4 regions of the Stenotrophomonas sp. STEN035 genome follow, and region 1 is predicted to be linked to each of the others. Evidence: predicted binding sites of a transcription regulator. Region 1 holds the regulator's gene; each other region holds the start of a gene.
The links. The regulator FliA, encoded in region 1, starts transcription of late flagellar genes. The targets are predictions, from matches to a motif close to TAAAGTTTNNCNNNCNNNGGCCGATAA.
Positions count from the first base shown of each region.

Region 2: a site for FliA is predicted at 2,320-2,346, ahead of ACVOLL_RS13460 (GGDEF domain-containing protein). Genes of this name have one in related genera too.
Region 3: a site for FliA is predicted at 1,478-1,504, ahead of ACVOLL_RS05130 (methyl-accepting chemotaxis protein). Genes of this name have one in related genera too.
Region 4: a site for FliA is predicted at 1,737-1,763, ahead of ACVOLL_RS09050 (HDOD domain-containing protein). Genes of this name have one in related genera too.

Region 1 is NZ_JBRRDY010000002.1:56,280-60,104, reverse strand. It holds gene ACVOLL_RS01315 (AAA family ATPase) at 1-746, shown strand, start outside; gene ACVOLL_RS01310 (MinD/ParA family ATP-binding protein) at 733-1,617, shown strand; gene ACVOLL_RS01305 (RNA polymerase sigma factor FliA) at 1,614-2,363, shown strand; gene cheY (chemotaxis response regulator CheY) at 2,377-2,769, shown strand; gene ACVOLL_RS01295 (protein phosphatase CheZ) at 2,769-3,389, shown strand; gene ACVOLL_RS01290 (chemotaxis protein CheA) at 3,393-3,825, shown strand, end outside.
Region 2 is NZ_JBRRDY010000023.1:55,503-59,327, forward strand. It holds gene ACVOLL_RS13450 (hypothetical protein) at 1-104, opposite strand, end outside; gene ACVOLL_RS13455 (RNA polymerase sigma factor) at 109-645, opposite strand; gene ACVOLL_RS13460 (GGDEF domain-containing protein) at 713-2,254, opposite strand; gene ACVOLL_RS13465 (NAD-dependent epimerase/dehydratase family protein) at 2,373-3,005, shown strand; gene ACVOLL_RS13470 (SDR family NAD(P)-dependent oxidoreductase) at 3,117-3,825, opposite strand, start outside.
Region 3 is NZ_JBRRDY010000007.1:10,406-14,230, forward strand. It holds gene ACVOLL_RS05125 (hypothetical protein) at 1-172, opposite strand, end outside; gene ACVOLL_RS05130 (methyl-accepting chemotaxis protein) at 250-1,449, opposite strand; gene hflD (high frequency lysogenization protein HflD) at 1,576-2,190, opposite strand; gene mnmA (tRNA 2-thiouridine(34) synthase MnmA) at 2,200-3,321, opposite strand; gene ACVOLL_RS05145 (NUDIX hydrolase) at 3,318-3,782, opposite strand; gene ACVOLL_RS05150 (hypothetical protein) at 3,785-3,825, opposite strand, start outside.
Region 4 is NZ_JBRRDY010000013.1:40,619-44,443, reverse strand. It holds gene ACVOLL_RS09065 (Rieske 2Fe-2S domain-containing protein) at 1-480, opposite strand, end outside; gene ACVOLL_RS09060 (recombinase-like helix-turn-helix domain-containing protein) at 521-829, opposite strand; gene ACVOLL_RS09055 (Rieske (2Fe-2S) protein) at 826-1,164, opposite strand; gene ACVOLL_RS09050 (HDOD domain-containing protein) at 1,802-2,860, shown strand; gene ACVOLL_RS09045 (phospholipase D family protein) at 2,949-3,825, opposite strand, start outside.

The sequences.
Region 1 (3,825 bases):
GCGACGTCGCCACCCAGATCCCGGCCGACATTGACCCGAGCCGCGCCCGCGGGCTGATGCTGGGGCTGATCTCCAAGAAGCTGCCGATCGCCCCGGTCGATCCGATGGAAACCGGTGGCGTCATCGCTCTGGTCGGCCCCACCGGCGCCGGCAAGACCACCACCATCGCCAAGCTGGCCTCGCGCTTCGCCGAAGCCCATGCCGCCCGCGACGTGGCCCTGGTCACCACCGATACCCAGCGCATCGGCGCCCGCGAGCAGCTGTACGGCTTCGGCCGCCAGCTCGGCATCGCCGTGCATGAGGCCAATAGCGGCACCGACCTCAACCAGCTGCTGCAGAAGCTGGCCGACTACAAACTGGTGCTGATCGATACCGCCGGCCTGGGCCAGCGCGACCGCGCCCTCACCGCCCAGCTGCAGTGGCTGCGCGCCGCCGGCCAGATCCGCACCCTGCTGGTACTGCCCGCCAACACTGCCTTCCAGGACATGGACGAAGTGGTGCGCCGCTTCAGCGCAGCCAATCCGCAGGGCGTGGTGCTGACCAAGCTGGACGAGACCGGCCGCTTCGGTTCTGCCCTGTCGGTGGCGGTCGATCACCGCCTGCCGATCACCTGGGTGACCGACGGCCAGGACGTTCCGGAAGACCTTTATCGGGCCTCTGCCGCAAATCTTGTACTCCGCCTTGAAGATTTGCGCCGCGCGGCCGATATGCCCTGCAACACGGAGTTGAACAATGCAGTCGCGTGAGTACGCCAAGCTGACCAACACCTTCCCGCTGTCGGCAACCCGGCATGAACCCGCCGGCCCGGTACGCACCATCGCGGTCACTGGCGGCAAGGGCGGTGTAGGTAAAACCAATGTCTCGGCCAACCTGGCCGTGGCACTGGCAGGCATGGGCAAACGAACCCTCCTGCTCGACGCCGACCTGGGCCTGGCCAACATCGACGTGGTGCTGGGCCTGCAGCCCAAGCACACCCTGGCCGACCTGGTCGCCGGACGCGCCACGCTGGAAGAAGTCATCATCGAAGGCCCGAACGGCGTGCTGGTCGTGCCCGCCGCCTCGGGCCGCCGGCACATGGCCGAGCTGCAGCCGGCCGAACACGTTGGCCTGGTCAATGTGTTCTCCGAGCTGGAGCGCGAGCTCGATGTGATGATCATCGACACCGCCGCCGGCATCACCGACAGCGTACTGACCTTCTGCCAGGCCGCCCAGGACACCGTGGTGGTGGTCTGCGACGAGCCGGCCTCGATCACTGACGCCTACGCACTGATCAAGGTGCTCTCGCGCGAGCGCGGCGTGGACCGCATCCAGGTCGTCGCCAACATGGTGCGCGACCCGAATGAAGGCCGCGCCCTGTACGAAAAGCTGGTGCGGGTCTGCGAGAAGTTCCTGATCGATGTCTCGCTGAACTACCTGGGCTGCGTGCCGCAGGACGACTGGCTGCGCCTGTCGGTGCAGCGCCAGCAGCCGGTGGTCAAGCTCTATCCTTCCGCGCCGGCCTCGCTGGCCATCAACGAAATCGCCCGTCGCACCGCGCGCTGGCAAGCCCCAACCGCCCCGCGCGGCGGCGTTGAGTTCTTCCTGGAACGCATCATCCAGCAGAAGGTGAAGGCATGAACAATGCAGCCGCCCAATACCGTGAAGTCCAGCGCAGCGCGGCCAATGACTGCATCGCTCGCCACGCCGACCTGGTACGCCGTATCGCCCATCACCTGGCCGCGCGCCTGCCCGCCAGCGTCGAGGTCGATGACCTGATCCAGGCCGGCATGATGGGCCTGATCGAAGCCTCGCGCAGCTATGACTCCGAACAAGGCGCGTCGTTCGAAACCTATGCCTCGATCCGCATCCGCGGCTCGATGATCGACGAAATCCGCCGCGGTGACTGGGTACCGCGCTCGGTACACCGCCGCGCCCGCGATGCCGCTGCCACCATCCGCCGCCTTGAGCAGAGCAGCGGCCGTGCGGCCAGCGCCAGCGAAGTTGCCGAAGCGATGGAGCTGCCGCTGCCCGAATACATGCGTCTGGTTGAAGACGCCTCGCGTGGCCAGGTGCTGAGCCTGGAGTCGCGCATCGAAGACCAGGGCGAGCTCGACACCCCGACCACCGGCGGCCCCAACCCGCAGCAGGTGCTGGAGCGCAGCCAGTTCGGCGCCGAGCTGGGCAAGGCAATCGGCCAATTGCCCGAGCGCGAGCAGCTGGTGCTGTCGCTGTACTACGAGCAGGAATTGAACCTGAAAGAAATTGGCGCGGTATTGGGCGTAAGCGAATCCCGCGTCTGTCAGATCCACGGCCAGGCCACGCTGCGTCTGCGTGGCCGACTGAAGATTTTCGAGGCGGCCGACGCCGGGCTCGAAGAACCATGAAGAGGAAAGTCTTTTGAACAAGAACATGCGCATCCTGATCGTTGACGACTTCTCGACGATGCGTCGCATCGTCAAGAACCTGCTCGGCGATCTGGGCTTCACCAATACCGCCGAAGCCGAGGACGGGCATGCCGCGTTGTCGATGCTGCAGAGCCAGCCGTTCGATTTCGTCGTCACCGACTGGAACATGCCGGTGATGACCGGTATCGAGCTGCTCAAGGCCATCCGCAACGACGCCAAGCTCAAGACCCTGCCGGTCCTGATGGTCACCGCCGAGGCCAAGCGCGAGCAGATCATCGAGGCCGCACAGAGCGGCGTGAACGGCTACATCATCAAGCCGTTCACTGCGCAGACCCTGGAAGAGAAGCTCGGCAAGATCTTCGAACGCCTGGCAGCGAGCGCCTGATGAACCAGTCCGGCGAAGCATTGAGCGACAAATCGGCCCTGGTGCAGCGCCTGCAGGACGCACTGGCAGCATTGGAAAGCGGCGATGAGGCTGGCTGGCGTCGGGAAATCGACGCGCTCGCCGCCCTGCGCACGCAGCCGATGATGTCCGGCCTGGACAGGCTTGCACGCGAGCTGGGCCAGGCGCTGGGCGAACTGCCCAGCGTGCCTAGCGAAGCCGGCGAGCTGGATGACGCCTGCGCGCGTCTGGACCACGTGGTGCAGATGACCGAGCAGGCCACCCATCGCACGCTCGATCTGGCCGAAGAATGCCGCGCGCTGACCGAGCGCCTGCGAGCGGACGGGCTGAATGCCGAACAGGGCGAAATCCTCGAACGCATCCGCCACAACCTCACCGAAGTAGCGCTGACCCAGAGCTACCAGGACCTGACCGGGCAGATCATCCGCCGCGTGGTCGGCATCGTCCGTCGCGTGCATGAAGGTTTTGGCGCACTCGGCCTGCCGCCGCCGGAAGAAGACGCGCGCAACCAGGGCCTGGCCGGCCCCGCCGTCAACGGCCTGGACCGTCATGCGGTGTCGCAGGTGGACGCAGACGACCTGCTCTCGGATCTGGGGCTGTAACACATGAGTGCTTTTGCCGACGACATCGCCGCCGACTTCATCCTCGAAGCGCAGGAGATCCTGGATCGCCTCGGCGAGCAGCTGGTGACGCTGGAACAGGCACCGCACGACAGCGAGCAGCTCAACGCCGTATTCCGTGGTTTCCATACCCTCAAAGGCGGCGCCGGTTTTCTGGCGATCCATCCAATGGTGGAGCTCTGCCACGCCGCCGAAGAAACCCTGGGCATGGCGCGGGCCGGCAAAGCCGAACTGCTGGCGCATCACTTCGACGCCGCCCAGCAATCACTGGATTGGCTGCAGGCCATGCTCGACGCAGTGTCTTCGGGCACCGAACCGGAGCACGCACCTGCTGCACTGATCGCACAGTTCGATGTAGGCGCCGCACCGGTGGTCGCGGTCGCGCAACCGGTCGCTGCGCCTGCGGGTGACAGCGACC
Region 2 (3,825 bases), on a different contig from region 1:
CTGGCCTGGCGCGGTTGCTGCCAAGCCTGCAGGGCGAGGGCTTCCAGCTGATCGATACGTTGCGCCTGCTGTGCCCAGGCGGCTTTGAGTTCGTCGAGTTCCATGTCGTCAGTCTCGCGAGGTGTCGGTGGGGTTGAACTGGCTGCGCAGTTGCTGGCGCAGCCGGTGCAGTCGGGTGGCTGCGTTGCTGGCGCTGATGCCGAGCACCTCGCCGATCTCGCGATGGCTGCGGTCGTCCAGGTGCAGCAACAACAAGGCCCGATCCAGCGCTGGCAAGCGATGTATCAGCTGGTTGAGCTGGGCCAGGCTGGCGTTGTCCTCGGCGTTGTCGGCAACGCTGGCCAGGTCGTCATCCAGCGCTACGTCACTGTGATACTGGCGGCGCAGCTCACGGCTGCGCAGCTGTGAGATGGCGGTGTTCAAGGCGATGCGGTACAGCCAGGTGCTGAACTGTGCGCGCTGCGGGTCAAAGGCTGGAAATGCCCGCCAGGCCTGGGTACTGATTTCCTGGATCAGGTCGCTGCGGTCGTCGCGTTGCGCGCAATAGCCGCGCGCGACCTTGAGCACGATGCCCTGATGCTGGGCCAGCAACTTGGCAAAGCGTGGTTGCAGCTCGGCGATGGGGTCGGTCGCAGTGATGTCCATGCCAGGGTGATTCGCACCAGCGCAGCAAATATCACAGCCTTGGGCCGATTGTCGTTGCTGGCGGCGCTCAGGCGGCGGGCAGGACCTGGTTGCGTCCTACGCGTTTGGCCGCATACAGGGCCTGATCGGCGCGCTGCAGCAGGGACTGCAGGGCTTCGCCGGGCTGGGCTTGGGCGACACCGGCGCTGAAACGTACCTGCACGCGCTGTTCTTCATGCAGGAAGGGGCGTTGCGCCAGCTGCTGCTGCAGCTGTTGCAGGGTCTCCAGCGCTGCGGCGCGGTTGAGGCCGGGCAGCACCAGCACGAATTCGTCGCCGCCGAGGCGGGCGATGCAGTCGCGGCCGCGCAGGCGTTGCTGGGTCACCGCCACCAGGTGACGCAGGGCCTGATCGCCGCCGGCGTGGCCGTGCTGGGCGTTGGTCTGGCCGAAGTGGTCAAGGTCGATCATGGCCAGGCTAAGCGGCGTGCTGTGGTCGGCCAGCAGCTCGCCCAGTTGCTGCTCCAGGCCGCGGCGGTTCAGGGCGCCGGTCAGTGGGTCGGTACGCAGCTGGCTGCCGGCTTCTTCCAGCTCGCGTTCCAGCTGTTGCACGCGCTGCTCGGCGGCCTTGGCCTCGGCGCGGGCATTGGCCAGATGGTCGCGCGCGCGTGCGGCCTGTGCCTGTACCCGGGCGGTGTCCTGCAGAACGTCCTGCAGCAGTTGGGTAAGGTCGGAGATGCTGCGGGTCTGGCGTACGGCAACGGCATAGCTGGCAATGCGATCGTGGAACTCGCCGGTTTCTGTGACCATGCCGTCCACCTGCTGCACGAAGTCGACCATCAGGTCCTTCATCGCTTGCTTGGATTGGTCGATGCCTTCGCGCAGCAGCCCTTGCCGGTAGATCACTTCGCGCAGGTCGTTGCGGGTCTGTTCCAGCGAGCTGGCGTCCAGCGGCCCAGCCAGCAGCTGCCGGATCGAGCGGATCTGGCCTTGCAGCCAGCTGTCACCAGCCAGCAGTTCGGAGATGTTCTCCAGCAGCATGTCGAACAGGTTGAGCAACAGGTCGCGCTGTTCCTGCAGGCTGTTGCTGCGTACGCCGACCTGGTGGCAGAGCTCGCGCAGATGGATGGCCACCGGCTGCAAGGGCTGGCCACTGCGCCAGGTGCGCAGTTCCTCGCCCATGCGCTGGGCCTGCTGTTCCAGCTCCGGCGACTGCTGCATCAGACTGGCCAGCACCGCGCCGAGGGTGTCGCGCAACATGTCGCGCAACTGCGCGGCCTGGCTGTTGCTGGTGTGGGAGGCTTCCAGTTCGACGGTGCGGATGTATTTGTCGATCAACTGCCGCAGCAGGCGGCCGTAGCGTTCCCAGTCCTGCTCGGCATGGGCGCTGTGCAGGCGTTGGCCCATGTCGCCAAGTTCGCCGGGCAGGGTGCACATGCCCTGGGCGAAGGCGGCCAATACCGATTCCGGCGCGTTGGCGCCGATGAACAGGCGTTGCAGCATCGCCATGCCGCCGCCCCCGTTGGCCACGACCTCGACCGCCGCAGCTGCCTGCGGCGCGGACCGCCGGGACAGGATGCGGCCCAGCCCGCTGCTGCGGGAGGTAGAGGAATCGTCGGGGCTGTCGGCCATTGCGCAGGGGTCCGGGCGGGTTGTGGCCGCGCCTGTGCGCAGCCGGAGGTGGTGTCCAAGCCCCATTATCGGCAAGGTAGCAGCCGGCTTGAATGGCAGCCGATCACAGGAGCACATCATGCGGGTATTGCTGGCTGGCGCGACCGGCCTGGTCGGGACGCAGGTATTGCAGCGCTTGCTGTCCGACCCGCGCTGCAGCGACGTGGTCGCGCCGACCCGGCGCGCGCTGGCGCGCACCGATCCCAAACTGCTCAATCCGGTGCTCGACTTCGCCGAGCTGGCGACGGTGGCGCGGGGCTGGCAGGTGGATGCGGTGATCTGCGCGCTGGGCTCTACGATGAGGCAGGCGGGCTCGCGCGAGGCCTTCCAGCAGATCGACCATGGCTATCCATTGGCGATCGCGCGGGCGGCACGCGCCAATGGCTGCGAGGTATTTGCCTTGAACTCGGCGGCGGGCGCCAATCCGCGTTCGCTGGTGTTCTACAGCCGGGTCAAGGGTGAGCTGGAGCAGGACCTGCGCGCGCTGGGGTTTGCTTCATTGACCCTGGTGCGCCCGGGCCTGATTGGCGGCGACCGCGCTGAACGGCGTGCCGGCGAGCATCTGGCCAGCGTGGTGCTGGGGGCGCTGGCGCCGGTGCTGCCGCGGGCGTGGCGGATCAATCCGGCCACGCGGATCGCCGATGCGCTGGTGCAGGCGGTGTTGGATCCGCAGCCGGGTGTGCGGGTGGTTGGGTCGGCCGAGTTGGTGTGACCAATTGGGCGGCTGTTTGTAGGAGCGGCGTAAGCCGCGAAGCTGGTGCACTCACAGATCCCCGGCTTCGCGGCTACGCCGCGCCTACAAACAGCGGCTCCTACAATCTTGTTACGCCGGCAGCGACTGCCCGCCATCCACCGCCAGTACCTGACCGGTGATCCAACGCGCCGCCGGCGAGCACAGGAACACGGCGGTGTTGGCTACGTCCTCGACATTGCCAAAGCCGCCGAACGGGATCTTGTTGCGGATCTGCTCGTACAGCTCGGGTGCGCTGCTGCGGCGCTGCTCCCACAGGCCGCCGGGGAATTCGATCGAGCCCGGGGCCAGTGCGTTGACCCGGATGCGCTCGCGCGCCAACTCGGTGGCCAGCGATACGGTGTAGTAATTCAATGCCGCTTTGGCGGCGGAGTAGGCCGCGGCGCGCGGCGTCGGCACCGAGGCATTGATCGAGCTGATGTTGAGGATGGCCGGCATCGCGCTCAGGCGCAGATGCGGCAGGGCGGCGCGGTTTGCGCGCACGGCAGCCATCAGGTCGATATCAAAGCCGGCCTGCCAGCTGGCATCGTCATTGCCGTTGCCATAGCCTGAGGCATTGTTGACGAGGATATCGACGCCTCCCAATGCGGCTGCAGCGGCATCGATCCAGGCTTGAATCTGCATCGGATCGGCGAGGTCACATTGCTGCGTGTGCGCGGCAGCTGCGCCATCGCCTAGCAGCAGCTCGGCAGCCTGCTGCAGCGCTGCTGCACCACGCGCGCAGATGCTGACTTTCGCGCCTTCGCGGGCAAAGGCCTGGGCGATGGCCAGGCCGATGCCG
Region 3 (3,825 bases), on a different contig from region 1:
GCCGTGCTCGCAGCTCCAGCAGCTCCTGCTGCGCACGCTGTTCAAGCAGTGCGAGCTGTTCGCGGCGGCTCAACGAGCTGTCTTTGGCGGTAGTAGTCGATGGAGGCATGGCGTCATCAGACTGCGCTGCTGGCTCGGCATTGCTGTTGGCGGTGGAGCGGGGTGTCAGCATATATCAGTGCGCTTGCAGCAACAGCAAAGCCCCGGGCAAGGGCCGGGGCTTCGATGCAAAACGGGTGCAGGGGGAAATCAGAACAACTCCACCGTGCCTGCGCCCATGCTCTGCTGGGACACCGGCTTGTGCGGCGGGCGCTCCCATTCCACGCGCATTTCGCGCAGGCGGCTGCCGGTGCGCTGCAGCGCGCTGACCATTTCGCCGTCAAACACGCCGCCGTTACGATGCAGCAGTTCCTGCAAGGCGACGGCTTCGCGGTTGATCGCGCCAAGACGGTCAAGATGCGTATGTGCACCACCCAGGGCCTGGGTGGCGATGTCTTCGAACTGCAGGGCACGCACGGCTTCAGCGACGCTGCCGTCGATGGCGCGGCCACATTCGGAGATCTCGCGCATGCCGTCGCCCAGCGAGGCATTGATCGCAGCCACGCTGTCCAGCATCGAGGCGGCTTCGTGGCGCGCTTCGCGGGAGCGGTCCATGTCGCGCGAGGCCATGTGGGTGACGGTTTCCCGCACCTTGGCGATCGCGTCCTTGGAGCTGTGCGCCAGCTTGCGGATCTGCTCGTTGAAGGTGGTGGAGCGCTCGGAGAGGTTGCGCACCTCGTCGGCCACCACGGCGAAGCCACGACCGGCTTCGCCGGCACGCGCGGCTTCAATGGCGGCATTCAGGGCCAGCAGGTTGGTCTGGTCGGCGATCGACTTGACGTCTTCGAGCAGGGCGAAGATGCCGTCCAGGTGCTGCGCCATCTGGTCGATGTGCTGCACGGTGTTGCTGCTCTGGCCGCTGACCTGCTCCAGCGCTTCCACCAGCTGTTCCATCTGATGGCTGGCGTTCTGGGCAAAACGGGCGACGTCGACGCCACCATTGCCACCGCCACCCTCGTCACCGGCGCGGTCAACGATGCGGGCCAGCGCCTGACTCTGCTGGCGTGACTTGCGGCTCATCGCATCGAAGCTGCCACCGAGCCCGCCGACGGCTTGCCGGATCAGCTCACGGGCGCGCTCGATCTCGCTGCGCGAGCCATCGATTTCGTTGCTGACAAAGCTGCGCAGCTCGTTGAGCAGCTGGTCCTGCTCTTTCAATACCTTGGCGTGCTCGGGCGAGCGCTGGCTTTGCGAATGCACGCTCCACCAGGCAAACACCAGCCAGCTCAGCACCATGGTGGTCAGGATCGCCCACAGGGCCGCGGAGGGCCAGGACAGGGCGGCAGCGACCACAACCAGAAGGGTGAGGACAAGCGGGGCTGCCAAACGGATTGCAATACGTGAATACATGGACGTTCTCGGGAGAGTCACGAATGCAGTATCGGCAGTGGGCAGGGTGTCTTTAGCCCACTGGCGTGAATCCCGGGAGGTTTTGCGATGCAGGCCCGCAACCCATGCGATTGCGGGCCTAGAAAATCAGCGAAGACGGCGCTCGATGGCTTCGAGCATGGCTTTGCGCGAGAACAGGAAATCCCAGTACGCGCCGCCCAGCTGGCGCCACAGCACCGCCGAGCGTACTGCGGCCAGCAGCAGCGCACGGATCTCCGATACCACCATTGCCTGGCCCAGGTAGTGCGGGTTGCCCTGCACCATGATCTTCGGCTTGAGCTGGCTGATGGTGTCCGCATACAACGCGCCCATCGCGCTCAGTACGTCCGGGTGGCAGCTGTCGCCGCGCTCCCGGGCAATGCTGGCGGCGCGCTCGATGCCGGCTTCAACCTTGTCGACCGTGGCGCCTTCACGCACGAAGCGGCGTTCCAGCTGCATCACCGACAGCGCAAGCCGTGGCAGCAGATCGTCCTTGCCCTGGTTGCGGAAGTAATCGCGCAGCAGGCGCAGGCCAGGCTCAACCTGGGTGGCACTGCCGTACACGGCAGCGGGCGAGCTGGCATCAATACGCAGCACGCTGTCCATTGCGGTGCGCACCACGGCGCTTTCCGAATGGCCGGTTTCTGCGATGCGGCGCACCTGCTGCAAGGCCTGGGCAATGCCAGCCAAGGCGAGTACGCGGTCATCGATGGAAAAAGTCATGGTCATCTCTCAAGGGGAAACAGGGGCAGCCAAACGGCGCTCCAGGGGTGCATCGGTGCCGGCGATTACTGCGCCGCCCAGGCATTCCATGCCGTCGTACAGCACCAGCGACTGGCCGGGGGTAACGGCGCGTTGCGGGCGAGCGAAATGCACGTCCAGCGTACCGTCATCACGCACCTTCACGGTGCAGGCTTCGTCCGGCTGGCGGTAGCGGGTCTGCGCGGTGCATTCGAATTCACGGGCGGGTGGGGTGCCGGCAATCCAGTGCATGGCTTCGCTGCGCAGCCAGTTGGATTGCAACCACGGGCTGTCATGGCCCTGGTCGACGTACAGGATATTGCGTGCCACGTCCTTGCCGACCACGAACCAAGGTGCGGCAGGGCGGCCGCGCACGCCGCCGATGTTCAGGCCTTCGCGCTGGCCCAGGGTGAAATAGAACACGCCGGGGTGACGGGCGATAACCTGGCCATCGGGGTCCTGGATCTCACCTTCGCGGGCCGGCAGGTACTGACCAAGGAATTCGCGGAAATCGCGTTCACCGATGAAGCAGATTCCGGTGGAGTCTTTCTTGGCATGGGTGGGCAGGCCAGCCTCGCGGGCAATGCGGCGCAGCTCGCTCTTTTCCATGTGCCCGATCGGGAACAGGGTGGCTGCCAGCTGGGCCTGGCCCAGCTGGTGCAGGAAGTAGCTCTGGTCCTTGCCGCGATCGGCACCGCGCAGCAGGCGCCAGCGGCCGCCGGAGTGGTCGACCTGGGCATAGTGGCCGGTGGCGATGCGCTCGGCGCCCAGCTCGCGCGCGGCGTCCAGGAAGTGCTTGAACTTGACCTCGCGGTTGCACAGCACGTCCGGGTTGGGCGTGCGGCCGGCCGCATATTCGGCCAGGAAGTGCTCGAACACGCCCTGCCAGTATTCGTTGGAGAAATCGCGGAAATGAAACGGAATGTCGAGCCGCCCACAGACCGCCACCGCGTCGCGGCGGTCATCTTCGGCGCGGCAATGACCACTGCCATCGTCAGCCCAGTTCTGCATGAACAAGCCGACGACATCCAGGCCTTGCTGGACCAGGGTGAGTGCGGCCACCGACGAATCCACGCCGCCGGAAACGCCCACCACGATATTGGGATTGCTCACGGTGCCACCTGTCGCACGATCGAAAGCGGGTAACGCTGCCCGGCCAGCCAGTCGGAGATCGTATGCCAGACCAGCGGGCTACGCAGTCGCGCCATGTCGGCCTGCAGTGCAACCGGGCTCATCCACAGCGCCTGCACGATGCCGGCGTCCAGCGTCTGCTCCGGGTGATGCTGCAGCGGCTCGGCGGCGAAGGCAAAGCGCAGGAACGGCGTGCCATCGGCAGCTGTCCACTGATAACTGCCGATGAAACCGGTCAGGCGCACGTCCCAGCCGGTTTCTTCGCGGGTTTCACGCACGGCCGCCTCAAGCAGGCTTTCGCCTGGCTCGAGGTGGCCGGCCGGCTGGTTCAATACCCTCCGGCCGCTTTTTTCTTCCTCTACCAGCAGCAGTTGCCCTGCGCGGGAGACCACGGTGGCCACGGTCACATGTGGCGCCCATCGCTGGGACTGCAAAGCATTCACGCTCAGTACTCGTCCTTGGACGTCATTTCCAGTTCGATCGCAT
Region 4 (3,825 bases), on a different contig from region 1:
GTAGCCGCACTGCCATGCCGCGGTACATAGGAAGTTGCTGTATTGGGCGTGGTCTTCCAACTCCACAGGCAGGCTCAAAGGCGGTACTTCCGCCTTGGGATCAAGGGCGAAGTAGAGAAATACAGCGCCGTGCCTTTCCTGAACTGGATAGCTGCGCAGGCATCGGCTGCCAACCAATGGACAGGCGCTTACCGCGGGTACGTCCTTGACAACGCCGCTGCCGTCCACTTCGACGCCGTGGTACCAACAGGCGACGCGATCGCCAAGATTCCAACCCATCGACAGGCGAGCGCCGCGATGTGGGCAGCGGTCCTCCAGTGCGTGCAGACGACCTTCGTGATCACGCCACAGCACGATGTTCTCACCCAAGCGGGTGATGCCAAGTGGCGCATTGGACACCTCCCAGCTGGCTACCACCGGATACCACAGTTCGCGCAGGCCTTGACGCAGGTGCGCTTCAATCTCTGTCTTCCTTGCCATCAATGCTCCCTCCCAGGATGCGTTGTGTGTGGTCGCCGGATCAGTAGCCGAGGGCGGCAATGGATTTGTGAAACGAAACTTCGGTCCATGCCCTGCCACCGTGGTCGTAGACGCCGATCGCATTGAGCTGGTTGACCACGCTGGCGACATCGTCAGCACCATTTGCAAAGGCTTGCTCCAATGCCTTCACCAGGCGCTGTTCGTGCTCGGTGGGCGCCCGGTTGCGGGTCTGCCAGACGATGTTGCGGAACTGCCCCGGCTGCTCGATGGAGCCGGCCCCGGGATCATTGGTGGGTACAGGCTTCTGCCATTGCTTGAGATGCGGGTTGAAATCCAGTTGTGCGTTCATGCCACCTCCTCCAATCCCGTTTCGATCCTGGATGTATCGATCTGTACTTCGTCACCCTGTATCCGCAGCGGGTAGGTGAGCAGGTCGCGGCCACCGGGTTCGCGCAGGCAACGGCCGCTACGGATGTCGAACACCGCCTCGTGCAGCGGGCATTCCACTTTTCCATCCTCGACAAACCCCTGGCTGAGCAGGGCGTAGGCATGAGGACAGACATCTTCAATGGCGTAGTAGTTGTCATCGACCAGGAAAATGCCGATTTCCTTGCCGGCTACCTTGGCCGCATAGGGGTATTCGCCACGCACCTGTGACTTCGTACAAATAGTTTTCCAGTTCATGTTGCTCTGTCCGCTCATGGGTGGTGAGGGTGAGGTTTTATATTTGAAACTAAATCTCATTACAGAAACTACAATTCAACATAGCAGTACCAAGGTCGTTCGCAATCAGGAAATCTGCCATTTACATGTGCTGTTATTCACAGATTTGATGTTTGATCCGGCATATTCATGAATTGCTCCTTGGTAAGTCAGGTGGCGTTAGTTTGTGAATATCCATTTAGTTTAACTGGTGAAACTTTGGCGCATTCCACCTGGTGACTTCGTGGCCTTTCAGCTGTGAACGGCGGCGTCTTCGCGCGTCCATTGCGCTCCCTGCTGCTGCGGGGTGTGCAGGTGGTTACTTATCGATGGATATTCGAGGAGCGGTGTGGCGTTGTATATGGATATGTATAGTTGTTGGTGGGCCGGGTGGATCTGGTGGTTTGATTAAGTATTCAGCTCTTAGTTTGAATATAGGGGGCGATCTCTCAGGCTTTCTTTGGGATTTGTCCTAAAAGTCCAGGGGTGGCGCAGAAACTGGAGTGGGCTTGGCAGTGTTGGTGTATTCATCAATGCGACGACAGGGGTGGCGCTAAAGAAATTCGAGTGGCGGCCGATATACCGGGCAGCTTTCCGTGCGGGCCACTTTGTTTTTGTCATGGTGATTATCTCGGCAGTTTTTGCAGCAATAGTTGCCGGTGGCCTGGTCTGGCTCTGGCAGCGGCGCAATGGCGATGCGGCACGTCCGCAACGGCGGCTCCGTGTGCCGCCGTCGGCTAGTGCAGCGACAATCGAGGAAGCTGTGGTCGTCGTCAGCGTTGGCGACCTGCAGCGGCGCTTCCTGCTCAGCGCGCTGGGTGCTGCCGATACGCCGGCCGATGCGCTACGCGTGCAGCGTGCGGTGGTGGACGACGTGGTGGTGGCGTTGAGTCGCGCGGACCTGTCCTCGCGCTACACGCCGCGGCGACCGAACCTGCTGCCGCAGCTGATCCAAAGCGTGAATGACAGTGCGGCCTCGTCGCGCTCCATCGCCCGAATCATTGGTAGCGACGCGGTACTGGCGGCAACGCTGTTGCGTATTGCCAACAGTTCCCTGTATCGCCTGCAGCGGCAGGATATCCAAAGCATCGAGCGGGCGGTGACGTTGATCGGCAACGATGGCATCCGCCAGATCATTTCCGCTGCGTTGGTGCAGCCGGTCATGGAGTCGGCCAGCGGCGTTGATGCCGAATTCGCGCGCTTGCTTTGGGAGTACACCTTGCGGGTATCGCTGGCCGCTGCCGACCACGCGCGCAGCGTGGAACGCGAGGATGGCTTCGCTGCACAGCTGGCTGGTCTGCTGCTGGGGCTAAGTGCGGCCATGGCAATGCAGGCTGCTGCCGATGTGTTGGCGCGGCCGCCGTTGCGGGCACGTGAGCCGGGCACGTTGCTGGAAGTGTTGGAGCGCTGCAGCGCGCCGACCGCGATACGGATTGCCGGCCATTGGAAACTGTCGGCACCCATCGTGCAGGCACTCAAGCAGGTGGAGATGCCCGCTGCTACGGGTTTGGGGCGCTCGTTGCAGATCGGGCAGCTGGCCGCCAGCGCAGCGATGCTGCATGCACAAGGCCTGATGAGCGAGGCAGAGGCCAATGCGGTGTTCGCCAGCCAGATGCCTGAGCATGTGGCGGTGTGGCTGTGGAAGCGGATGACGCAGGCGGACGGCACACTGGAGTGACGTAGCTGGTAGCATCGGGACGCGGCGCGGGCCGCGTCTGCATCTGGATATCGACTGGAAGACCGTCCCGCAATGCGGACTGCACAGGTTAGAGCTGTGACTCCAGTGGCAACCAGCTGATCATCTGGGTGCTGGCGCGCTGCATCAGTCCGGTGTCCGGTTCAGTGCGCAGGCTGATGGGCGGCGTGCTGGCACGGTCCAACCAGCGCAATTCGTGGTCCCTGTTCAAATACACCCAGTAACTCAACTCGGCGCTGGACAGGCGCAGGTATTCCTCACGCAGGCGTGCGGCCAGCACCGGGTCATCGAACAGCGCGCCCATTTCAGTATTGAGGTAGGCCGAGCGTGGGTCGAGGTTGAACGAGCCGACGAAGCCTCGACGATCATCTACCACGAAGGCCTTGGTATGCAGGCTGGCACCGCTGCTGCCGAACGTGGATGCCCGCTCGATGTGTCCACGGGCTTTGAGTTCGTACAGCTGCACGCCGCCGGCCAGCAGCGGGCGGCGGTAGTGCATGTAACCGCTGTGCACGGCGGGTACGTCGTTGGCTGCCAGCGAGTTGGTGATGATGCCGACCTGCACGCCGCTTTGGACTTGCTGGATCAGGCCCTTGGTGCCGACCGCGCCGGGTACGAAGTAGGGCGAGATCAACAGTGATTTGTGCTCGGCGCTGCTCAGTACCTCGACCAGCCGGGTGACCAGCCATTGGCTGCTGTCGCCGCCGCTGGGCTTGCGCGGCGGGTCGGAGCGGATCCTTACGCCGTCGGTCCAATGCAGGTTCAGTTGCTTGCTGAGGTAGGCATCGGTGAAATGCGCACGCACGCGCTGCAGATACGGCGCGGCTTCCTGTTGGCGTGCGTCCAGCTCGGCCTGGCTGATGAAGTTGGCCATCTGCTGGTCGGTGCTTTGGTGCAGGGCGGCGATCGGCACCACCGCATCGCTGTTCCAGAAGTCGTCGAAGATG